DNA from 3 places in the Glutamicibacter nicotianae genome. Region 1 is predicted to be linked to each of the others. Evidence: riboswitches for the same ligand, from Rfam matches in the RefSeq annotation. Region 1 holds a riboswitch; each other region holds the start of a gene.
What was found. Region 1 has a riboswitch for S-adenosylmethionine ahead of JOE62_RS05870 (bifunctional o-acetylhomoserine/o-acetylserine sulfhydrylase). Riboswitches for the same ligand answer to the same signal wherever they lie in the genome.

Region 1 (6,955 bases):
TCATCTCGATGATCATTCCGCTGGCGGTGTTCTTCGCGCTGCAGCGGTTCTTCGTGCGCGGCTTGCTAGCAGGCGCCACCAAGGGATAAACCTGCCCTGAAACAAGGCACAAGGGTGCCCGTCTGAAATTTCAGACGGGCACCCTCTTGTTCTGTCCCGCAGGCGGCAAGCCATAGGTAGGCTCGTGCCTGAAGGATTGGAATTACCACGAAGGCGGAGCGCTCATGGCAACCTTGTTGCTTACCAACATCGGACAGCTGACGACGGTTGACGCGAAAGGCAGCGTGCTGGAAGACGCCGCGGTGCTAATCGAAGATGGGATTGTTGCATGGGTCGGCCACATGGCGCTGGCGCCAGCAACGGCGCACGAGATCGATTTGGGCGGTCGTGCGGTGCTGCCCGGCTGGGTTGATTCCCATAGCCATCTGATTTTCGGCGGCGACCGCGCCGAAGAATTCGTGGCCCGCATGGCAGGCCAGACCTACGCCGCCGGAGGCATCGCGGTCACCACCTCGGCCACCGGGCAACTCTCCGACACAGAGCTGGCCGGCGTTGTGGGCGAACGCCGCCGTGAAGCCATGGCCATGGGCACCACCTGGATGGAAACCAAGACCGGCTATGGGTTGACATTGGAAGAAGAGACCCGGCATTCCGTGCTCGGCAAGCCGCTGGTGGATTCACTGACCTTCCTTGGCGCCCACCTGGTTCCGGCAGGTTGGGCTGCCGAGGCCTATACGGATTTGGTCACCGGACCGATGCTTGATGCGGTGGCAGGCAACGTCGACTTCGTCGACGTCTTCTGCGAACGCGGCGCATTCACCGAGGATCAATCGCGCCGGGTTCTGGAAGCCGCGCAGCGCAAAGGGCTGGCGACCAAGGTCCATGGAAACCAGTTGGGCCCCGGCCCAGGAGTGAAGCTGGCCGTAGAATTCGGCAGCCATTCGGTAGACCACGTGAATTACCTGGATGAAGGGGACTTCAAGGCGCTCGCCGACAGCTGGGCCGGTTGGGATGCCTCGGCGCGTTCGGGCAAGCCGGGCACGGTAGCTACCTGCTTGCCCGCCTGCGACCTGTCCACCCGGCAGCCGCTTGCACCGGGCCGCGAACTGCTTGATGCAGGCGTGCGAATCGCGCTGGCGAGCAACTGCAATCCGGGGACCAGCTACACGAGCAACATGAACTTCTGCGTGGCTACGGCGGTGCTCCAGATGAACCTGTCCCTGGCCGAAGCCATCGAGGCGGCAACCTACGGAGGGGCGCTCGCGCTCGGGGTTGCCGATCAGGTGGGATCCATCGAGATCGGCAAGCGCGCAGACCTGCATGTGCTTGACGCGCCGGTTGCTGCGCACCTGGCGTACCGCCCCGGAATGAACCTGACCCATAGCGTGTATCGGGCGGGTGAACTAGTTGATCGACTTACGTGATTCCTTGGAACTGTTCTTCCAAAGGAGACATGATCCGGCCATCCGGTGAGATAGAGCGATCATCTCGATTTTTAATGTAGTTGGCTACGAAGTACCGTTCGATTTCAGGAAACGATTTCCGGAGTTGCAGAGCTTGTGCCCAATCCGGTAGCGGCGAGAGTTTCGAAGGGAAATACGAGGTTAGGAAGGCAAGACGAATATTCCGTCAGGCATCCCGAACCCGGACCGTTGCGCAGTCCGCGCATACACACTCACGGACCACAGAGAGTCTGAACCATAGGAGCCTAAATGCCAGTCCGCAAATCGGTGTACGAGCTTCAGCGAGGTTCCTTTGAGAATATCGGTCTGGTCCGTGGGGCCGCCATGGGCGTTGCTGGTAGTCCCAACGATGAGTACTCCATTTGAACGGATCACCCGATCGGCAAAATCGAATACGCTTCGCAGTTCGCCACGTGAAATGAAGGCAGGCACATTTCCGGTCATCAATATGGCGTCGTACTGTTCCGGCAGCGAATGCTCGTTGAGTGTACCCAAGCTCAGCTGGTCGGCTGATAACTGTCTGAACCAGCTACCATCGAATAGGTCTTTTGCTACATCCAGAACTTGGGGCGTTGGATCTACGCCATAGGCATCATGTCCGCAGCGACGCAACGCATTGACGGTATTGCCAATCCCGCAACCGATATCGAGAATTCGTGAATTACGAGGACAGAGCATGTCCGCGAAACGGGCAACTACGTCCAGATCAATCCCGTCCATTGTTTGAGCACGCATTTTCGCCGCGTATGAATCGTAGTTGGGGCCCATATCCACAGTTTTGCATGGATACAGGATCTGAACGACTTGTTTGCGCTAGTAGGCTGAAAAGATAGCTCTGAATTAGGCATTCATGATAGACAAGACCTATGGCTACTACTGCTTTCAAGGGAACCCCTGTACAGACTATTGGTGATCTGCCAGCCGTTGGCTCGCAGGCTCCAGCTTTCACTCTCACCGACACCGGCCTTGCAGATGTCACCAGCGAATCGCTGGCTGGCCGTCGCGTTGTCCTGAACATTTTCCCGTCGGTTGATACCGGCGTTTGCGCTGCCAGCGTGCGTCGCTTCAACGAACTGGCTGCCGGCCTGGAGAACACCACCGTCGTGTGTGTTTCTGCTGACCTGCCATTCGCACTGGGCCGCTTCTGCGGTGCCGAAGGCATCGAGAATGTTACAGCTGGTTCGGTCTTCCGTTCCGACTTCGGTTCGGACTACGGAGTCACCCAGGTCGACGGACCACTGGCTGGCCTGCTGGCCCGTTCGGTTGTTGTGCTGGATGAGGACGGGAAGGTTGTTTACAACCAGATCGTCCCGGAGATCACCACCGAGCCTGACTACGATGCAGCTATCGCAGCCCTGAGCTAAGCAAGCAATTGCACCCGATACGGTGCATGAGAGCCCGCCTGACAACATTCAGGCGGGCTTTCTTTACGCTCCAGATGGCTTGCTCATCGGCGGGTCAGGCCAAATTGCTTCCTATCCATTGATTGATTGCGCTGCAGTGAGGATGCGCGGACCAATCTTGCGCATGAGCTTGCCCATCTTCGGGTTGTCCGAGCGCGAGAGCGTATCCGATAACCGTTCAAGGCTCATGAGACCCAACCAGATTTTGGCCCGGTGCGCTTCCTCAGAGTTGGGAGCAATCAAATCCACCATTTCCAAACCATGCCACAGGCTCAGGTACGCGGTGTTCAAGGCAGGGTCCCACGCTGCTGCGAGGTCCCAATCCAAGATGCCAATCAGCTTCTCGTCAATCCAGTGCATGTTGTGGCCAGCCAAATCACCATGCACCAGTCCCGCTGGAACCTGCGCCAGAATATCGAGCTGATCCCAAAGTGCGGTTGCAGGAGCTCGAAGTTCCTCGGGCAGCGCATCGAAGCATTGCTGCTGCCGAGCTTGGGTCCATTCGCCACGGAACGAAAACGGTTTGGCCAGATGAGCGCCGATCTGTTCCAGCGGTACCTCGGCCAATTCCTTCACCAGCTGGCCCAGCACCTTTGGATCCCCGTAATGAGGCTCATGCGCGCTTCCGGGGATGAAGGACATGGCAACTGAGCTGAGCCCGTCGACATGCAGGATCTCGGAGACCGCCACCGGGATCTGATAGGTGAGCTGGCTTTCCAGCAACGACAGCAGCTCGACGGTTCGCGGCATCTGTTCGGTCGCCGCTGGCGTGCGCGCCATGCGAATCACCGCCTGCGGATTGCCAATGACCACCTTGTGGAATTGTCCGCCTTCATTCACGGCCGCATCTTCCCACGAAAGATCGGGGCAGAGCTGGCGGGCGATTTGCAGTTCTCCACTGGTGGCAGGACGACTCATTCGTACCCTTCTCGTTCAGCTCGCTGGTGGTCTCACCTTCAGGCTATCGCAGGTTTGCCACGTGGCTACTCAGTACGCGCACAGCCAGATCGGCCTATGATCGAGAACGTGAACGCTGAACAAATTGAGCCGACGGCAACCCGCAGAACCCTCAGGTTCGAGATCATTTTGGTTCTCGCCCTGTCCTTGGGGCAGAGCGCGGTCTACTCGCTGCTGAGCTTTGCGGATAAAGTCACCAGGGCACCGTTGCGTGATCAGACGACATCGCTGAACAACCCGCTGAGCACACGCGAGTTCTTTGATTTCACCTACCAGCTTCTGGACATTGTCTTCGCGCTGGTGCCCGTGGTGCTGGCACTCTATCTGATGAAGCGCACGACCGGCCGAACCATCCGTGACATCGGCTTCGACATGCGACGTCCGGGCAAGGACACGATGCTCGGGGCGGGGCTGTTCCTGGCCATGGGCATCGGGACGCTGGGCGTCTATGCTGCCGGACGGGCACTGGGCGTCACCACAGCACTGTCAGCAGCCAATCTCGGTGATTATTGGTGGAGCGTCCCCGTGCTGCTGCTGTCGGCTGTACGCCATGCAGTGCTCGAAGAAGTGCTGATGCTCGGCTTCCTGTTCACCTATGCCAAGAAGCTGAAGCTGGGACTGTGGAGCACCATTATCGGTTCTGCAGTGCTCCGCGGCAGTTACCACCTCTACCAGGGCGTGGGGCCGATGATCGGCAATATGCTCATGGGCATCGTCTTCGGCTGGGTGTACCAGAAGTACGGCCGGGTGATGCCGCTGGTCATCGCCCACTTCCTGCTCGATGCTATCGGCTTCGTCGGCTACGCGCTGGTTGGGCCTGCCATCGGAATCGGCCAGTAGTGCCCGAAGGCCTGCGCCAGCGACTGAAACGCCATTAACGAAAAAGGTAGGTGGGGACGCCATTGTCCCCGCCTACCTGCGTTCGTTTCCGAGTTTCCTACAGCACCACGGTGCCGGACTCGGTTTCAAAGGTTACCGACATGATGCCCGGAGTGCCATTCGGAGCTTCATATTGCATGGTGACAGCTCCCAAATTGACGTTCTGCGGCTGGCCGAGCCAATCCAGCACCCGTTCGCGCGAACCGGCGATGGCTATCTCGCTGATGGCACCAACCGGTTCAAGCGACTTGGACGGATGCAGATCCTCAGTACCGTCATCCCATGAGATCAGGTATGGGCACTGCGGGTCGGCGATCAGGCCCTTGATGCCAATTTGCTGCCAGGTCAGTTCGCGGCCATCAGGGAACTTGCGGTTGCCAGGCACTGACTTGCGGCCCAGGCGGTCTTCGGCGCTGGATAGATCCTCCACCGAGACGCACCAGCCCATCCAGCCACCGCCGAGTTCCGAGCGGGCGCGAACGGCCTGGCCGAAGGGAGCCTTGTCGCTGGCCGGGTGGTTCAGCACCTCGACTACTTCCAAGTACTGGCCGTGCTTGAGCGGGAAGATGACATTGCGTGTTCCGAATCGTGGATGCACGCCACCCTTGACGAACTCCAAGCCGAGCGACTCGGAGATTCTTTGCGCGGTTGGCATCAGCCCATCAGGGCCGCATGCATAACTTACGTGATCTAGCCTCATCATGTGCCCATCATGGCAACATGTGATGGCAGTCTCTACTTAGGCAACCCTAAGCGGGGTGAATGTTATCGAATAGTCTGCGGAAAAGTCCTCAAAAATACGGAATATGACCGATTGAGTCCAATGCCGGTCCACTACGTTGCAATGATCTTCGGTTTTCGGGCAAACTGATAGCAGGTCATGAGTCCCAGTAACAAGCCCCGGCTTACTGGGCGGCAACCCTCCAACCGCGGTGGGGTGCCCCGGGTGAAGACCTGGCCCTTGAATGCACAAGGCATCAAGGACAAGCGCGGGTTACCCCCTGGAAGTCGTTTCGATATGGTGCTTCCTGTCGGTGTCTTTTCAGCGGCGTACCCCCATAGTCATGAAACGCTATTTGGAGGAAACCATGAGCAACAACTGGTCATTTGAAACCCGTCAGATCCATTCCGGCCAGACCCCGGATCCGACGACCGGAGCGCGAGCTCTCCCGATTTTCCAAACCACTTCCTTTGTCTTCCCGAGCGCCGAGAGTGCCGCTGCCCGTTTCGCGTTGCAGGAACTGGAACCGATCTACACCCGTATCGGCAACCCGACCACCGACGCCGTGGAAACCCGCATCGCTGATCTGGAAGGCGGCGTTGGTGCGCTGCTGCTGTCCTCGGGACAGGCCGCCACCACTTTCGCCATCCTGAACCTGGCCGAAGCCGGCGACCATCTGGTAGCCAGCCCGAGCCTGTACGGCGGAACCCAGAACCTGCTCAAGCACACGCTCAAGCGCTTGGGCATCGAAGTCAGCTTCGTCTCCGACCCGGACAACCTGGACGAATGGCGTGCCGCGGTGCGCCCGAACACCAAGGCCTTTTTCGGCGAAACTATCTCCAATCCTCGGCAGGACGTGCTGGATATCGTGGGCATCTCGGAGATCGCCCACGAAGCCGGCGTGCCGCTGCTGGTGGACAACACCCTGGCCACGCCATACCTGATCCGCCCCATCGAGTGGGGCGCCGATATCGTGATCCATTCGGCCACCAAGTTCCTTGGCGGCCACGGCAATGCCATCGCCGGGGTCATCGTGGACTCGGGCAACTTCGACTTCGCCAAGGACGCCGAACGCTTCCCGGGATTCAACACCCCGGACGAGTCCTACAACGGCCTGGTCTTCGCCCGCGACCTGGGCGTCAACGGCATCCTCGGCGCGAATCTGGCCTACATCCTCAAGGCACGCGTGCAGCTGCTGCGCGATCTGGGTTCATCAGTGGCGCCGTTCAACGCGTTCTTGATCGCCCAAGGCCTGGAAACCCTGTCGCTGCGCATTGAGCGCCACGGCCAGAACGCAGTGGAAGTTGCCAACTGGCTCGAAGCCCGCGAGGAAGTGCAGAAGGTCGCCTACGCCGGACTGCAGTCCTCTCCGTGGCATGAGCGCGCGCAGAAGTACAGCGATCACGGCGCTGGCTCGATCATCGCCTTCGAGCTGGAGGGCGGCGCGGAAGCCGGACAGGCTTTCGTGGACGCACTGGTCTTGCACTCCAACGTCGCGAACATCGGCGACGTGCGCTCGCTGGTCATCCATC
Region 2 (6,955 bases), 230 kb from region 1:
GCCTGCATTCGGCACTCGGGTACAGGTCGCCGGCGGATGTTCATCAACAGTGGATGGGAAGGCCTGGCACGCTCGCGGAAGCCGCGTAGGAAAAACAAGAAAAGGAGCCTCTACCAAACCCGGGGCTTGACACGGTCGATGTTGGAGGCCGGTGGTTCAGGCCCGGTTTACACTCTGAATTGTGAAGAGCCTGAAAAGGTCATCCTTGATTTCGGTGGAATAGAAGCTCGACACTCCTATTATCCCAAGTCCGGATCACTTCTTCGTTTTAATGACTGTTAATGACGCGCCTGCCATGAAACCACCGGGCTAATGCGCATCCAAGCTGTGAACTATAAGAGATGTTGCGCCGGTCAGCACTTTGGTCGCCGAGGACAGCGCAGAAATTGAGAAGACGAGCAATGGCGGATCAACGCTGATCGAGGCCACGGACGTTGCCGTGAGAGCAACCGGTCCGTCGCCGGCATCGGCGGTTATCAGGCTGACGCCACCGGGGTGCCCGCGGAAGATCGCTTTGAAGTCATCCGCGGGCAACGATGGTGTCGCCGATTCTGTCACTTCAGACGCGGGCACCAACAAGCTCCTCGCGCAGGATGCCAGCCCCTGCGCTGAGCGCACTGAGCTTGGCCAAGGCCACATCGCGGCGGAACGGGGCCATGCCGCAGTTGGTGCTGGCAATCAGCTTGTCCGCATCGACATATTCGAGAGCTTTGCGCAGGGTCTGCGCCACTTCCTCGGGAGTTTCCACAGCGTCATTGGCCACGTCGATGGCTCCAAGCATCACTCGCTTGCCGCGCACCATTTCGACGACCTCCAGCGGGACATTCGAGTGGTGGGATTCCAGCGAAACGGTATCGATGGAGGAAGCCTGCAACAGCGGGAAGGACTTCTCGTAGTGGCGCCACTGGGCACCGAGAGTCGCTTTCCAGTCATTATTCGCCTTGATGCCGTAGCCAAAGCAGATGTGGACCACGGTCTCGGCTTTGAGCCCCTCGCAGGCGCGCTCCAGGGAAGCGATGCCCCAGTCGGCCACCTCATCAAAAAAGACGTTGAAGGCAGGCTCGTCGAACTGGATGATATCCACTCCGGCGGCCTCGAGCTCGCGGGCTTCCTGGTTCAGGATGGTCGCGAATTCCCACGCCAGCTTTTCCCGGCTGCGGTAGTGAGCATCGTACAAGGTGTCCACCATGGTCATCGGGCCAGGTAACGTCCACTTGATCTGCTTGTCGGTGCAGGAACGCAGGAACTTTGCGTCCTGAACGAATACCGGCTTTTCACGTTCAACGGCACCGACGACGGTAGGCACGCTCGCGTCGTAACGGTTGCGGATGCGCACCGTCTCACGCTTTTCAAAATCAACACCGCTCAGGTGCTCAATGAACGTGGTGACAAAATGCTGGCGCGACTGCTCGCCATCGGCAATGATGTCGATGCCGCGCTGGGCCTGTTCGAGGACCGCAGCGCGCATGGCGTCATGCTTGCCTTCGCGCAATTGCTCGCCTTCAAGCTTCCAAGGGGACCAAAGCTTTTCAGGTTCGGCAAGCCATGAAGGCTTGGGCAGGCTACCGACAATCGACGTGGGGATAAGCGGGGAAGTCATGAGTTATCTTTCGGAATCTTAGGCGACGGGTGCCGGGCAGGAAGCGGACCACTGATCGAGCAGTTGGCGATTCGGGATGATGAAATGCTCTTCGGTGAACTTGCCTTGGATCTTGCCCAACTGAGTTCGTTCTTCGCGGTCATAAAAGACGCGAGTGGGGGAGAAATCTTCGGCGCCAAGGCTCGGGTGGTACACAGCCGGTGCCGCCGAATTGGCGTTGTAGATCTCCGGGCGGTAGATCTTCTGGAACGTCTCCATGGTGCTGATCAGGCTGATCAACTGCAGATTCGTGTAATCGTTGAGCAGGTCGCCGCGGAAGTAGAAAGCCAGCGGGGCAACAGCGCCTGGTGGCATGAAGTAGCGCACGCTCAAACCCATTTTTCCGAAGTACGCGTCGGTCAAGGAATTTTCATCCTGCTGGTATTCCAAACCAAGCACTGGATGGCTGTTGCCGGTGCGGAAATAGGTCTTGGAAGTCGAGACGCTGATGCAGACCACCGGCAGCTGGGCAAAACGCTCACGGTACGCCTGTGAGTTCAAGAAATGCTGGAAGAGCTGCCCATGGAGATCGCCAAAATCCTCCGGAAGCACCGGGGCTCCGCTGTCATTACACGATGCTGGGAGCACCACGCTGAAGTCGTAATCGCGGACATAGGAAGAAAAATTATTGCCGACCATGCCCTGGGACCGGGTACCCGTGAGTTTATCCACGATCGTGGTTTCAAGCACTTCTAAAAGAGGAAATTCCTGATCGGTATTATTGGCAGAAAAATGTACATTTGCGGAAATGATTTCCAATTCCAGTGTATAGCGGTCACCTTGGGGATTGTCCCAGTGAGCCAGGGAATTGAAACGGCGGTTGATCATCGTCAGGGCATTGCGAAGGTTCTCTTCGCGACGCTCTCCGCGCGCCAAATTGGCGAAGTTTGTCGTGGTTCGAGAATTCGCAGAAGGGGAGTAATTCTCGTCGAATCTTGTGGTGCTAATGCTGAAATTTAATGCGTCTGCCATGATGGCCAATCTGTATTTGGGAGGCCTGGACAGGCCGAGGGGAAGTCGTTGCGTCAATCATGCAGGGTGATTCTTGATATCAGGTAACTCGATATAACTATGGATTCATATAGACTCAAACTATGGTTCAGGTTTCGAATGGATTGACGCTCCAGCAGCTGCGCTACTTTGTGGCGGTCGCCTCCGAGGGGTCGATCTCGGCTGCCGCCGACCTCATCTACGTCGCGCAGCCCAGCATGTCGGCGGCGATGAAGGAACTCGAATCCCGGGTGGGACGCACCTTGCTGATGCGCTCGGCCAGGGGAGTGACGCTCACTGCTGAAGGCGCAGAATTCCTCGGCTACGCCCGGCAGGTGCTCGAGCAGGTGGAGCTTCTTGAGCACCGCTACCTCGGCCGCCCCGCCGCGCGGCGGCTGCTGGGCGTCTCCACCCAGCACTACTCCTTTGCGGTGGATGCCTTTGTCCGGATGGTCCAGGCCAGCGGGGCCGAGGAGTACCAGTTTTCGCTCCGCGAGACGCGCACCGAGGAAATTATCGAGGACGTGCGAACCCTGCGCAGCGATATCGGGATCCTCTACCGCAACGACTTCAACCGGAAAGTCATCGACAAGCTGCTGCGCGAATCCCGCCTGGTGTTCCACCCGCTGTTCCTCGCCGACCCGCACATCTTCGTATCGCGCAGCAACCCGCTGGCCACCCGTGACCAGGTCACCCTCGAAGACCTCGAAAACCTGCCTCGGCTGACCTTCGATCAAGGCGCGAACAACTCGTTCTACTTCGCCGAGGAAGTGCTCTCCACACGCTCCAGCCAGCGGGAAATCCAAGTCTCGGACCGTGCGACCATCTTCAACCTGATGATCGGCCTGGGCGGGTACACGATCTCCACCGGCATCATCAGCGACGAGCTGGATCCATCCATCGTTGCCATCCCGCTGGACATCGATGAGCGCATCGAGATCGGCTGGATCGATCACGCCGCGATCCCGCTCACCGACCAGGCTCAGCGCTACCTGCAAGAAGTCCGCGCAGTGGTGGCCAGCTTCGGGGTGGAAGTGCTCGGCTGAGCCGCCAACAGCGTAACTCTCGGTCATCGAGTGCCGCTCCATCGTCATAAACTTCCAGAAAAACCTTGAAAGTCTCGGGGTTTTTCTCATTTTGGTGCGTCATAAAGTGGCGCCAGCCACCGCGTCATCATGACAAGTGCACGACATATGAAGCTTGGCGGCCTTGTATGAAGCCGGCCGCCCGATAGCGCTTGCACCCCTCGCAGCCCATGGCCAACCATGGAAGAACAACAAACCATCAAGAGCGACTAAGAGATCTGGCTCGTTGACGTCGCAGCAACCATCGGGAAACCGAAAGGTGCTAATGCCAGGAACGATGGAGCAGTTCCGAACGCGTTTTCGCGCTGTGCTTCGTGCCGCCGCACGATGCCAATCGGTGCACTCCCTCGCAGAGAATCGAGGAGGAGCTATGAGCCAAGGAACCGACGCGGTCCACGCAGGATACCGCCCGAGCGGAGACTTCCGCCCGATGCTGCCGCCACTGCACAATTCCGCAGCCTACCAATTCCAGTCGCATGCCGAAGCGATCGAGAAGTTCGCGCTGCGCCAGGCCGGCTTCACCTACTCGCGCACCGGTAACCCGACCGTGTCCATCCTCGAGCAGCGCGTCGCTGCCCTGGAAGGCGGGGCCCACGCGGTGGCCACCGCCACCGGGCAGGCTGCCGTGGCCCTGTCCCTGCTGGCCCTGGCCCAGGGACCTAAGCACATTGTGGCTTCCTCCTCGCTCTACGGCGGCACCGTGGACCTGTTCATCGACACCTTCGCCGACTTCGGGATCCGCGTCAGCTTTGTCGACCAGGCTGATCCTGCCGCCTGGGAAGCTGCCATCGAGTCGGACACCCGGGCGTTCTTCTTCGAATCCGTTTCCAATCCGCTGTGCACCGTGGCCGATATCCCGGCCATTGCGGCCATCGCGCACGAGCGCAACATCCCGGTGGTGGTGGACAACACCCTGGCCACCCCGCTGAACGTGCGCCCGCTGGAACTCGGAGCGGACATCGTGGTGCACTCGGCCACCAAGGGACTGGCCGGGCACGGCTCGGTGCTCGGCGGGATAGTGGTGGATTCGGGAACCTTCGACTTCTCCGATTCCTCCCGCTGGCCGCAGATTGCCGCCCCGCGCGAGCGGCTGAATGGCACTTCGCTGCTTGAACGCCACGGGCCGGCGGCCTACGCGATGCTGGTTCGTTCCAAGTTCCTGCACGATCTGGGCCCGACCCTCGCACCGGCCAGCGCCCAAGGCATCCTCGCCGGAATCGAGACCCTGCCGGTGCGCGCCGCCCACGTGCAGCGCAGCGTCACCAGGCTGATCGACGCGCTTGCCGAGTATCCGGGCATTGCCGCCATCCACCACCCTGCGCTGCCCGAGCACCCCAGCCACGAGCTGGCCCGGGCGCTGGCGCCGAAGGGCACCGGCTGCGTGCTGGCCATCGAGCTGGCCCACCCATCCCTGGTTTCCCCGGTCATCGACGGGCTTAAGCTGATCAGCCTGGCCGCGAATGTGGGAGATACCCGCACCATGGTGGCCCACCCGGCCACCATGACGCACTGCCGGCTCTCCGAAGCGCAGCTGGCAGCCGCCGGGCTGAACGCCTCCACCCTGCGCCTGTCGGTGGGACTGGAAGACCCGGCCGACCTGCTGGTGGATATCACCCGATCGCTGGATCTCGCGCTGGCCGCGACCACCGCCGACACCAAGGAAGTGAGCTTCGCATGAGCGGCTTCAACACCCTGGCCGTGCACGCCGGCCAGCACAAGGACCCGCACACCGGTGCGGTGATCCCGCCGATCTACCAGACCAGCACCTTCATCCAGGACGGCATCAACGTGCTGCGCGCTGGGCACGAGTACTCGCGCGGCTCCAACCCGACCCGCAACGGCTTCGAATCCCAGCTCGCCGCGCTGGAAGGCGGGGCCGCCGGGTTCTCCTTCGCCTCGGGCATCGCCGCCGAAGACGCGCTGCTGCGCGCAGTGCTGGAACCGGGCGACCACATCGTGCTGGGCGCCGACGGCTACGGCGGCACCAACCGGCTGATCTCGAAGCTGCACGGCAAATGGGGGATCAGCTCCTCGGCAGTGGACATCACCAACCTGGATGCGGTGCGCGCCGCGCTGCGCCCGAACACCGCGCTGCTCTGGGTGGAGACCCCGTCCAACCCGCTGCTGGGCATCGCCGACCTGGCCGGCTGGGCAGCCATCGCCGCCGAGCACGGCGCCCTGCTGGTGGTGGATAACACCTTCGCCACCCCATACCTGCAGCGGCCGCTGGATTTCGGTGCGCACGCGGTGGTGCACTCGACCACCAAGTACATTGGGGGACACTCCGACGTTCTCGGCGGCGCGGTCATCGTGGCAGACCACCTGCACCGCGGCCAATCGCTGGCCGAAGCCGTCGGCTACCAGCAGTTCGCCGGGGGAGCGGTCTCCGGTCCGCAGGATTCCTACCTGGCCGCCCGCGGGCTGAAGACCCTGGGCCTGCGCATGGAACGCCACTGCGCCACCGCATCCACCCTGGCCCGCTGGCTCGATGACCGCGCCGAGGTTGCCCGCGTCTACTATCCCGGACTGGAAAGCCACCCGGGCCACGAGCTGGCCAAGCGCCAGCAACGCGGTTTCGGCGGGATCCTCTCGCTGCAGCTGGCCGATGAGGCCGCGGCCCGTGCCTTCGCCGAGTCCATGGAATACTTCCAGCTTTCGGTGTCCCTGGGCGGGGTGGAATCACTGGTCTGCTATCCGCGCGAAATGACCCACGCGTCGCTGATCGGCACCCCGCTGGAAATCCCTGCCAATCTGGTCCGCCTCTCGGTGGGCATCGAGGAGCCCGAGGACCTGATTGCCGATCTGGAACGCGGGCTGGCCGCAGCCGCGAAGGCTACCGCGGCAGCCAACGTCCAACACCGCAGCCTGGCCACCGCTTGACCTGCCGTAGCTGCATGCGGGCCTTCCGCACAGGAAGGCCCGCGCGGGCGTTTAACGTCGGTGTCACTCAGCGATTCGCACCTGCGGCGTACGTCAGGCAGGGAATACTGGGTTCTGGAAGTGAAGATCTCCGGTCACCGTGATCGGTGGTCCAGAATGAAGACTGCATCCCGGGGAGCCAAACGTGTCGCAAATTCCAATGAAAGCATTCGGCATCGTGGGCGTAGTGGCCATGCTTGGTTTGAACATCTCGGTGCTGGCCTTCTTTGTTCTGTGGAAGATTGCCGACAGCACCGCAATCGGCCACATGGAAACGGAATCCAGTGTGGACCCGGGCCAGATGCTTCCGAATTCCGAAATG
Region 3 (6,955 bases), 1.9 Mb from region 1:
TACAAGATGACCTTCGCCGAGGGCGCTGCCGAAATCGGCAAGACCATCTACAACATGCGCTTCGCGGCACTGACCATCCTGTCGGTTCTGGGCTTGGCCTACGTGATGAACCTGTCCGGCCAGACCATCACCGTTGGCACCTGGCTGGCGGGAACCGGCGCGTTCTTCGCCTTCCTCTCGCCAATCCTGGGCTGGATCGGCACCGCGGTGACCGGCTCCGACACCTCGGCCAACGCGCTGTTCGCCAAGCTGCAGCAGACCGCCGGCATCAATGCAGGCATCGATCCGAACCTGCTGGTTGCCGCCAACACCTCCGGCGGCGTGGTCGGCAAGCTGATCTCGCCGCAGAACCTGGCCATCGCCGCCACCTCGGTGAAGATGGAAGGCCAGGAATCGGTGATCCTGAAGAAGGTTGCCGGTTGGTCCGTAGGCATGCTGCTGGTGCTGTGCTGCTTGGTTTACCTGCAGTCCACCCCGGTACTGTCCTGGATGCTGCCGTAGCCCTGACCGGCTAAAATAGATCCGATGTCAATGAATCCAGCTCCGCGTGCGTACCAGATCGTTCTCCAGGCAATTGAAGAAGATCTGCGTACAGAGAAGCTATCCGTAGGGGACCAGCTTCCCGGCGAGCGTGCGCTCGCGGAGCGGCATGGGATTTCGCGGGCTTCGGTCCGCGATGCCATCCGCATCCTTGATGTGATGGGCATTATCAAGACGTCTACCGGCTCCGGGCCCAACTCCGGAGCGGTGATCATCTCCAACCCCTCGGCCGGCATTTCGCAGGCCTTGCGGCTGCACTTGGCGGCCAAGGGCATCAACGTCCGCGAGATCGTCGAGTCGCGCATCCTGCTGGAAACCTGGGCCGCGCAAATGAACCCCCGCGACCCGGTTTACGCCCAGCAGGTCATCGACCGCACCGCGGTGCTGATCATGCGCATGGATGATCCGCAGCTTTCGCGCGAAGCCTTCCACCGCATAGATGCCGAGTTCCATGTGCGCCTGGCATCCATGGCAGGAAATTCGGTGGTGGAATCGATGATGGAATCGCTGCGCAACTCGATCAGCGACTACGTCTCCGACTCGGTCCCCAGTGACGAGGCCTGGCAGCCGGTGGTGCGCGTGCTGCGCCGCCAGCACAAGGCCATCCACCACGCCTTTGCGACGAATCAGCGCGAACGGGCAGCCCAGCTGCTCGAAGAGCACATCAACTGGTTCTACTCGCAGACGCGGTAAGGATAAGCAAGAATTCAGCATGCGCATGGCGCCCCGCATAACGGTTCGGAAATTTTCCGATCCGGCCCCGGGGCGCCATTGCCGTATTTGCTAGCTGGCGATGCTCACCGCGGTTGTCACCGGTACCGGGTTGGCGAACAGGTCCAGTACCGGGCAGTGGGCATCCACTGCCTGGCGCAGTTCTTCATAGCGTTCGGCCGATTCGGGGCCGGAGATCTGGATATCCAGTTCTACCGATGAGAAGCCCGGGCGGATGGACTTGTCGATGCCGAAGAGGCCACGGACATCGAGGTGGCCGTTTGCCTGGATCTTCACCTCGTCCACCTGGATGCCGAGGTTCTGCGCGTACAAGCGGTAGACCACAACCTGGCAGGAGATCAGCGCGCCGAGCGCATATTCCACCGGGCTTGCCGCGACATCATTGCCACCCAGGGCAGCTGGCTCGTCGACCTGGAAAGTGTGCTTCCCGGAGACAATGTTGCTGGCTACCGAATCGAAACCCTCGCCCTGAACGGTAAAGGTCAATTTGGCGCTTTGCGGGGCCGCCGAGATGCGTTCGCCCCAGCCCTTGCCCGCTTCCTGCAGGCGCTGTGCGCGGTCTTCGGACACGGTCAGGGTAGATGCTGCATTAGACATGAGGAATTGATCCCCTTTCTGGCGCAAGGGGCGCCATCGCTTACGCAACTTGGCGTTCAAGATGCGTCGAATCTTCACCTGGGGCACCCCGCACAATGACGCAGGAGGGTTGCCGTCCACTCAGCCAGGGCTCAAAGAGCGGAACTCGTGATTCTGTGCTTCTTTTCTATCGGCCGAGGTGCCAGCGCGTAAAGGGCAGGGGTAACTTTTCGTCATCGGGCAACTTGTCTGGCTGCTCGCTAAGATGGAATCGAGCTCTCGGGCACCCACTGCACGAACAATGAACGGCGAGTATGGAATTCCAGCTGACACTTTCTGCGGCCCAGACCTTGGTGACCGAATCCGAATACAACCTGGGCCAGTTCCTCTGCGATTCCGGAAAAGTGGAGATTGTCCACCGGGACGTGAAGCCGGGATTTTCCCGCATTTCCGCAATGGTGCTGCGCGAATCGGTGATGGCCGAACTGCAAATCAACCGCGGCAATATCAGCTTCACCAGCTTCTGCAGCAAGCATCCGGGCGTTCAATCCTGCGAGGATGTCGCCGCCTTGCTCATTGAAGTCACCACCGAAGAGGACCAGGGCTTCTTCGTCTCCGACTCCGGCGCGGACCCTTTCGCATGGAAACGCAACAGCAAGCCGCAGTGGGAACGAACCCTTGACCGTCTGCTTCCAGCAATCCCAGATGAGCAACTGGTTGACGAGGAACCGCTGGGATTGATCCTTAAAGTGGTCAGCGAACCCCGCTACGGAGGCGCGGACGCGCTGACCTTGCAGGCGCGGCCGGCCCGCCGGGGCACCAAGAGCCCTTGGGTCCAGACCGGAGTCAGCTGGCGCAACGTCGCCTTCGATGAGCGCTTCTCCAAGAAGCAGCGCCGAGCGGTCGTTGAACTGGACCGGTTGCGCGAACACGTGGAACAGAACACCTACCGGCATTCATGGGATCCCAAGGACTGGATCTCGCTGATGGATCTGCCTGGCCAAGACCTGCTGGATGCCTTCGAGGCCCTGCGCGACGCCGGAGTGCAGATCGTCAACGGCGGTTCCGCTGCCAAGCTCCCGGTGGAATTCAGTGCGCAACCAGCCATGGCCCACGTGGATGTGCGACGCACTGAACAGGGCCTGCGCATGGAAGGCAAGCTGCGCGGGCCGCGCGAAGAGCACCACCACCTCTTGCCGATCGGTACGCCACCGACCCTGCTGGCCTACGCCTCCAGCCCCTTGCCGAAGGCCAAGGAACTCGGATTGGCGCAGTTCGCTGAACCTGTCACGAAAGAACTGGCGGCCTTCATCGAATCCGGTGCGCACATCATTCCGGATGGAGCCATCGATCTATTCGAGACCCAGCATCTGGACCGATTGCGCGTGATGGCGCCGCTGAAGAGCGAAAATGGCAGCTACCGCATCCCGGTTCCCGCGCGCCCCAGCCTCAAGCTGTCCTTGGAGAGCATCCAAGCCCCGCTGACCGTGCGCTATTCCTGGGAGTACTCATCTAAGGGGCCTCGCCAGCATGCCGTGGAAAGGGAAATTGCCGCTTCGGTGCAGGACAAGCTCGGCGAGCTGGGCTCGCTGGGGCAACTGACCTCATCAGGGATTTTCCCTCCGAAGGAATTCAGCACCTCTGAGTCCATCGACTTCCTGGTCCACGCACTGCCGCTGCTGGAAGAGCATCCCGATGTCATTATCGAGGAGCAGAATCGGCTGCCCAAATACCGGATCAGCGATGCCCCGGCCACCGTCAGCGTCGAAGCGGGTGAAAGCACGGGTGACTGGTTCGACCTGTCCGTGGAAGTGCTCCTGGGCGAGATCAAGGTGCCGTTCGCGCTGTTGCTCGAAGCACTGACCAAGCAAGATGAATACCTCATCCTCGATGACCTGACGGTGATCCCGATTGATGGTGCGGACTTTGCCCAGCTGCGCCAGCTGATTTCCGAAGCGGGGGAGCTGGGCACGGTGCAGGGCGATACGATTCGCATCCACAAGTTGAGCATCGACTGGTGGCAGGAACTGGTGGATCTGGGAATTATCGAAGCCCAGCACAACCAGTGGCTGCAGACCATGAAGGCTTTGCAAAGCGGCGAAGAGATGAAGCCTGTTGAGCTCTCGGATACCTTCAATGCGCAGTTGCGCCCCTACCAGCGCCATGGGCTGTCCTGGCTGGACTTCTTGCGCTCCCATGGCCTGGGCGGGGTCCTCGCCGATGACATGGGCCTGGGCAAAACCGTGCAGCTGCTGGCCTGCCTGGAACAGGCACGCGTTGAAGATCCCGGCCAGAAGTTCCTGGTGCTTGCCCCTACTTCGGTGGTGGGTAACTGGATCAATGAGGCTCAGCGTTTTGCCCCGCAGATGAGCGTCACCGGCATTACCTCTACGGCAAGGAAGAGCGGCCAGGATTTGGCTGCGCAGATCGGTGATGCGCAGCTGGTGGTGACCAGCTATACGATCTTCCGCTTGGCCTATGAGGATTTTGAGGCCGCTGGATTCAACGTGATGATCATGGACGAGGCCCAGCAGCTGAAGAACCACGCGTCCAAGGGCTACAAGCAGGCCCGGCAGCTGCCGGTGCCGTGCAAATTCGTGGTCACGGGCACGCCCATGGAGAACAACCTCACGGAACTGTGGGCGTTGGTCTCGCTTGCCGCACCTGGCCTGCTGGGTGGTGCGAAGTCCTTCAAGGACAACTACCAGAAGCCAATCGCCGACGGGGACCAGGAACGGATGGAACGCTTGAAGAACCGTCTGCGACCGTTCGTGCTGCGCCGCACTAAGGAACAGGTCGTTCCCGAGCTGCCGGCAAAGACCGAACAGGTCCTGGAAGTCGAGCTGGAGCCAGGGCACCGGAAAGCCTATGACCGCCGCTTCCAGCGCGTGCGGCAAGAAGTGCTGGGCCTGGTTGGCGATGTTGATTCGAATCGGTTCCAGATTCTCCAGTCGCTGACCTTGCTGCGTCAGCTGGCTTTGGATCCCTCGCTGGTAGGCGAAGGCAATGCGCCCAGCGCGAAGCTGGAAATGCTGCGCGAGCTCATGGGGGATGCGGTTTCCGAAGGACACAAGATCCTGGTCTTCAGCCAATTCACCAGCTTCCTGTCCAAGGCACGCGACGTCGCCGAGGAGCTGGGCATTGAGCACGGTTACCTTGATGGGGCCACCAGCGGCCCCAAGCGCAAGGAACTGATTGACGGCTTCAGCGAAGGCAATTTCCCGGTCTTCTTCATCTCGCTGAAGTCCGGTGGATTCGGCATCAACCTCACCTCAGCGGACTATTGCATCCTGCTTGACCCGTGGTGGAACCCCCAGGCCGAAGCACAGGCGATTGACCGTGCTCATCGCATCGGTCAGACCCGGCCCGTCTATGTGTACCGTTTGGTAGCCAAGGACACCATCGAATCCAAGGTGCTCGCGCTGCAGGCCAAGAAGACTCAGCTGTTCAACGATGTCTTGGGCGACACCGCCGAGGGAGCACAGAGCGCTGCGCTTAATGCCGATGATTTCTTGGCATTGATGGATTGATGTACAAAAAGCTGAAGCCTTGGAAACCAGATGGTTTCCAAGGCTTCAGTTGCTTGTGGGGCATTAGAGTATCTCGTCAAAGCTGTGGTTGAGGCGATGCAGGAGATCTCCGAAGTTCTTCAGTTCGGATACTTCCCATTCCTTGAGCTGGCGGCGCAGTTCCTCACGCAACGTGTTGCCGCTCGAACGCCATTTTTCCTTGGCAATATCTGTTGCCGAGACCAGCTGGGCCCGGCCATCGGCAGGATCCTGGGTACGAGTGACGAGGTCCAAGGACTCAAGGTGCTGCACGAGGCGCGAAATGGTTGCCTTGTCCAAGCGCAGCTTCTCTGCGAGCGCCCCCTGCTGCTGCGCCTCATCACGGATGACCACTGCAAGCAAGCGGTACCCCGGGTCCTGCAGATCCGGATGGATGATCTTGGCACGACGGATCAGCATTTGGCGGGCACGCAATAAGATGGCGGTGAATTCTTCTTCGACCGTCTGCATCAATTCTTCTTCTTGCATAGAAACCATTCTAAAGTTCAAGGGCCAATAAGTCTGATATTGGACTCCGTAGCCGTACTAATCCGAAGCGTGAAAAAAGGGACACACTAGCTGAACGTCATTCAGTGCCCGGAAAAGACGAGGTCGGCAAAATCGTCTGCGATTGTCGTTCTTCTGGGGGCGATCATGGATTCAGTAACAATGCCAGTAGCGGGGCCGAAAAATAAAACTTGACGCTTCAACTAACGATTGCTAACTTTGAATCATGACTCAGCGATCCGACACACCTCCCGTCTTGTTCCTTAGCCATGGTGCGCCTCCATTGGCCGACGACCAGCGCTGGACCGGCGAACTAGCCGAATGGTCGGGCGCTTTCGAGAAGCCCAAAGATATTCTGATGATTTCCGCGCACTGGGAAAATGCGCCCGTGACACTGAGCGCCACCCGTCAGAAGAATGAGCTGGTCTACGACTTCTGGGGTTTCCCGCAAAAGTACTACGACGTGCGTTACGACGCCCCGATGGCACCGGAGCTGGCGAATGAAGTCGAGCGCCTCACTTCGGCCTACGGCCACCATGTGGAACGCGATGAAACCCGCGGCTTGGACCATGGAGCCTACGTGCCACTGAAGGAAATGTTCCCGGAAGCCGACATCCCGGTGGTGCAGATGTCCATGCCAACGCTGGATCCCTCGGGGCTTTTCGATTTGGGCAAGTCCTTGGCCCCCCTGCGGGATCGGGGAACCCTGATCGTCGGCTCCGGATTCACTACGCACAACCTCAAGTGGTTCAACCCGGCCGGCGGAGCGGATGCGGCCCCTCCTTCGGCCTCCAGCGAGTTCGACCACTGGGCCGAAGAATCCATGGCCCGCGGCGACGTGGACTCCATCCTCGACTTCCTCCACAAGGCTCCGGCAGCGCGCGAAGCGCATCCGCGTTCGGAGCACTGGGCTCCGCTGTATGTTGCACTGGGGGCGGCGTACGCCTCGGGAGGCATCGATGCCAAGACCGCAATTGACGGTTTTTGGTATGGCCTGTCCAAGCGCTCCTGGACCCTGAGCTAATCGCTGCATGAAGCTTGACCGGCAGGAA

Region 2: it holds a riboswitch for S-adenosylmethionine, as region 1 does, so the genes downstream of both, JOE62_RS04840 (O-acetylhomoserine aminocarboxypropyltransferase/cysteine synthase family protein) here and JOE62_RS05870 (bifunctional o-acetylhomoserine/o-acetylserine sulfhydrylase) in region 1, are expected to answer to the same signal.
Region 3: it holds a riboswitch for S-adenosylmethionine, as region 1 does, so the genes downstream of both, JOE62_RS14950 (OsmC family protein) here and JOE62_RS05870 (bifunctional o-acetylhomoserine/o-acetylserine sulfhydrylase) in region 1, are expected to answer to the same signal.

Annotation. Positions count from the first base shown of each region.
Region 1 covers NZ_JAFBCH010000001.1:1,192,610-1,199,564, forward strand. Annotated here, with positions in the region: gene JOE62_RS05835 (carbohydrate ABC transporter permease) at 1-89, shown strand, start outside; gene hutI (imidazolonepropionase) at 225-1,424, shown strand; gene JOE62_RS05845 (class I SAM-dependent methyltransferase) at 1,605-2,231, opposite strand; gene tpx (thiol peroxidase) at 2,330-2,827, shown strand; gene JOE62_RS05855 (phosphotransferase family protein) at 2,939-3,784, opposite strand; gene JOE62_RS05860 (CPBP family intramembrane glutamic endopeptidase) at 3,881-4,663, shown strand; gene JOE62_RS05865 (VOC family protein) at 4,761-5,405, opposite strand; SAM riboswitch class IV at 5,579-5,698, shown strand; gene JOE62_RS05870 (bifunctional o-acetylhomoserine/o-acetylserine sulfhydrylase) at 5,791-6,955, shown strand, end outside.
Region 2 covers NZ_JAFBCH010000001.1:965,160-972,114, forward strand. Annotated here, with positions in the region: partial or broken gene JOE62_RS04820 (flavin reductase family protein) at 313-579, opposite strand; gene JOE62_RS04825 (methionine synthase) at 560-1,600, opposite strand; gene JOE62_RS04830 (DUF1852 domain-containing protein) at 1,619-2,611, opposite strand; gene JOE62_RS04835 (LysR family transcriptional regulator) at 2,734-3,675, shown strand; SAM riboswitch class I at 3,908-3,998, shown strand; gene JOE62_RS04840 (O-acetylhomoserine aminocarboxypropyltransferase/cysteine synthase family protein) at 4,085-5,392, shown strand; gene JOE62_RS04845 (cystathionine gamma-synthase) at 5,389-6,594, shown strand; gene JOE62_RS04850 (hypothetical protein) at 6,779-6,955, shown strand, end outside.
Region 3 covers NZ_JAFBCH010000001.1:3,126,802-3,133,756, reverse strand. Annotated here, with positions in the region: gene JOE62_RS14960 (lactate permease LctP family transporter) at 1-501, shown strand, start outside; gene JOE62_RS14955 (FadR/GntR family transcriptional regulator) at 526-1,233, shown strand; gene JOE62_RS14950 (OsmC family protein) at 1,324-1,869, opposite strand; SAM riboswitch class IV at 1,901-2,022, opposite strand; gene JOE62_RS14945 (DEAD/DEAH box helicase) at 2,163-5,378, shown strand; gene JOE62_RS14940 (MarR family winged helix-turn-helix transcriptional regulator) at 5,442-5,885, opposite strand; gene JOE62_RS14935 (dioxygenase family protein) at 6,130-6,927, shown strand; gene JOE62_RS14930 (hypothetical protein) at 6,935-6,955, shown strand, end outside.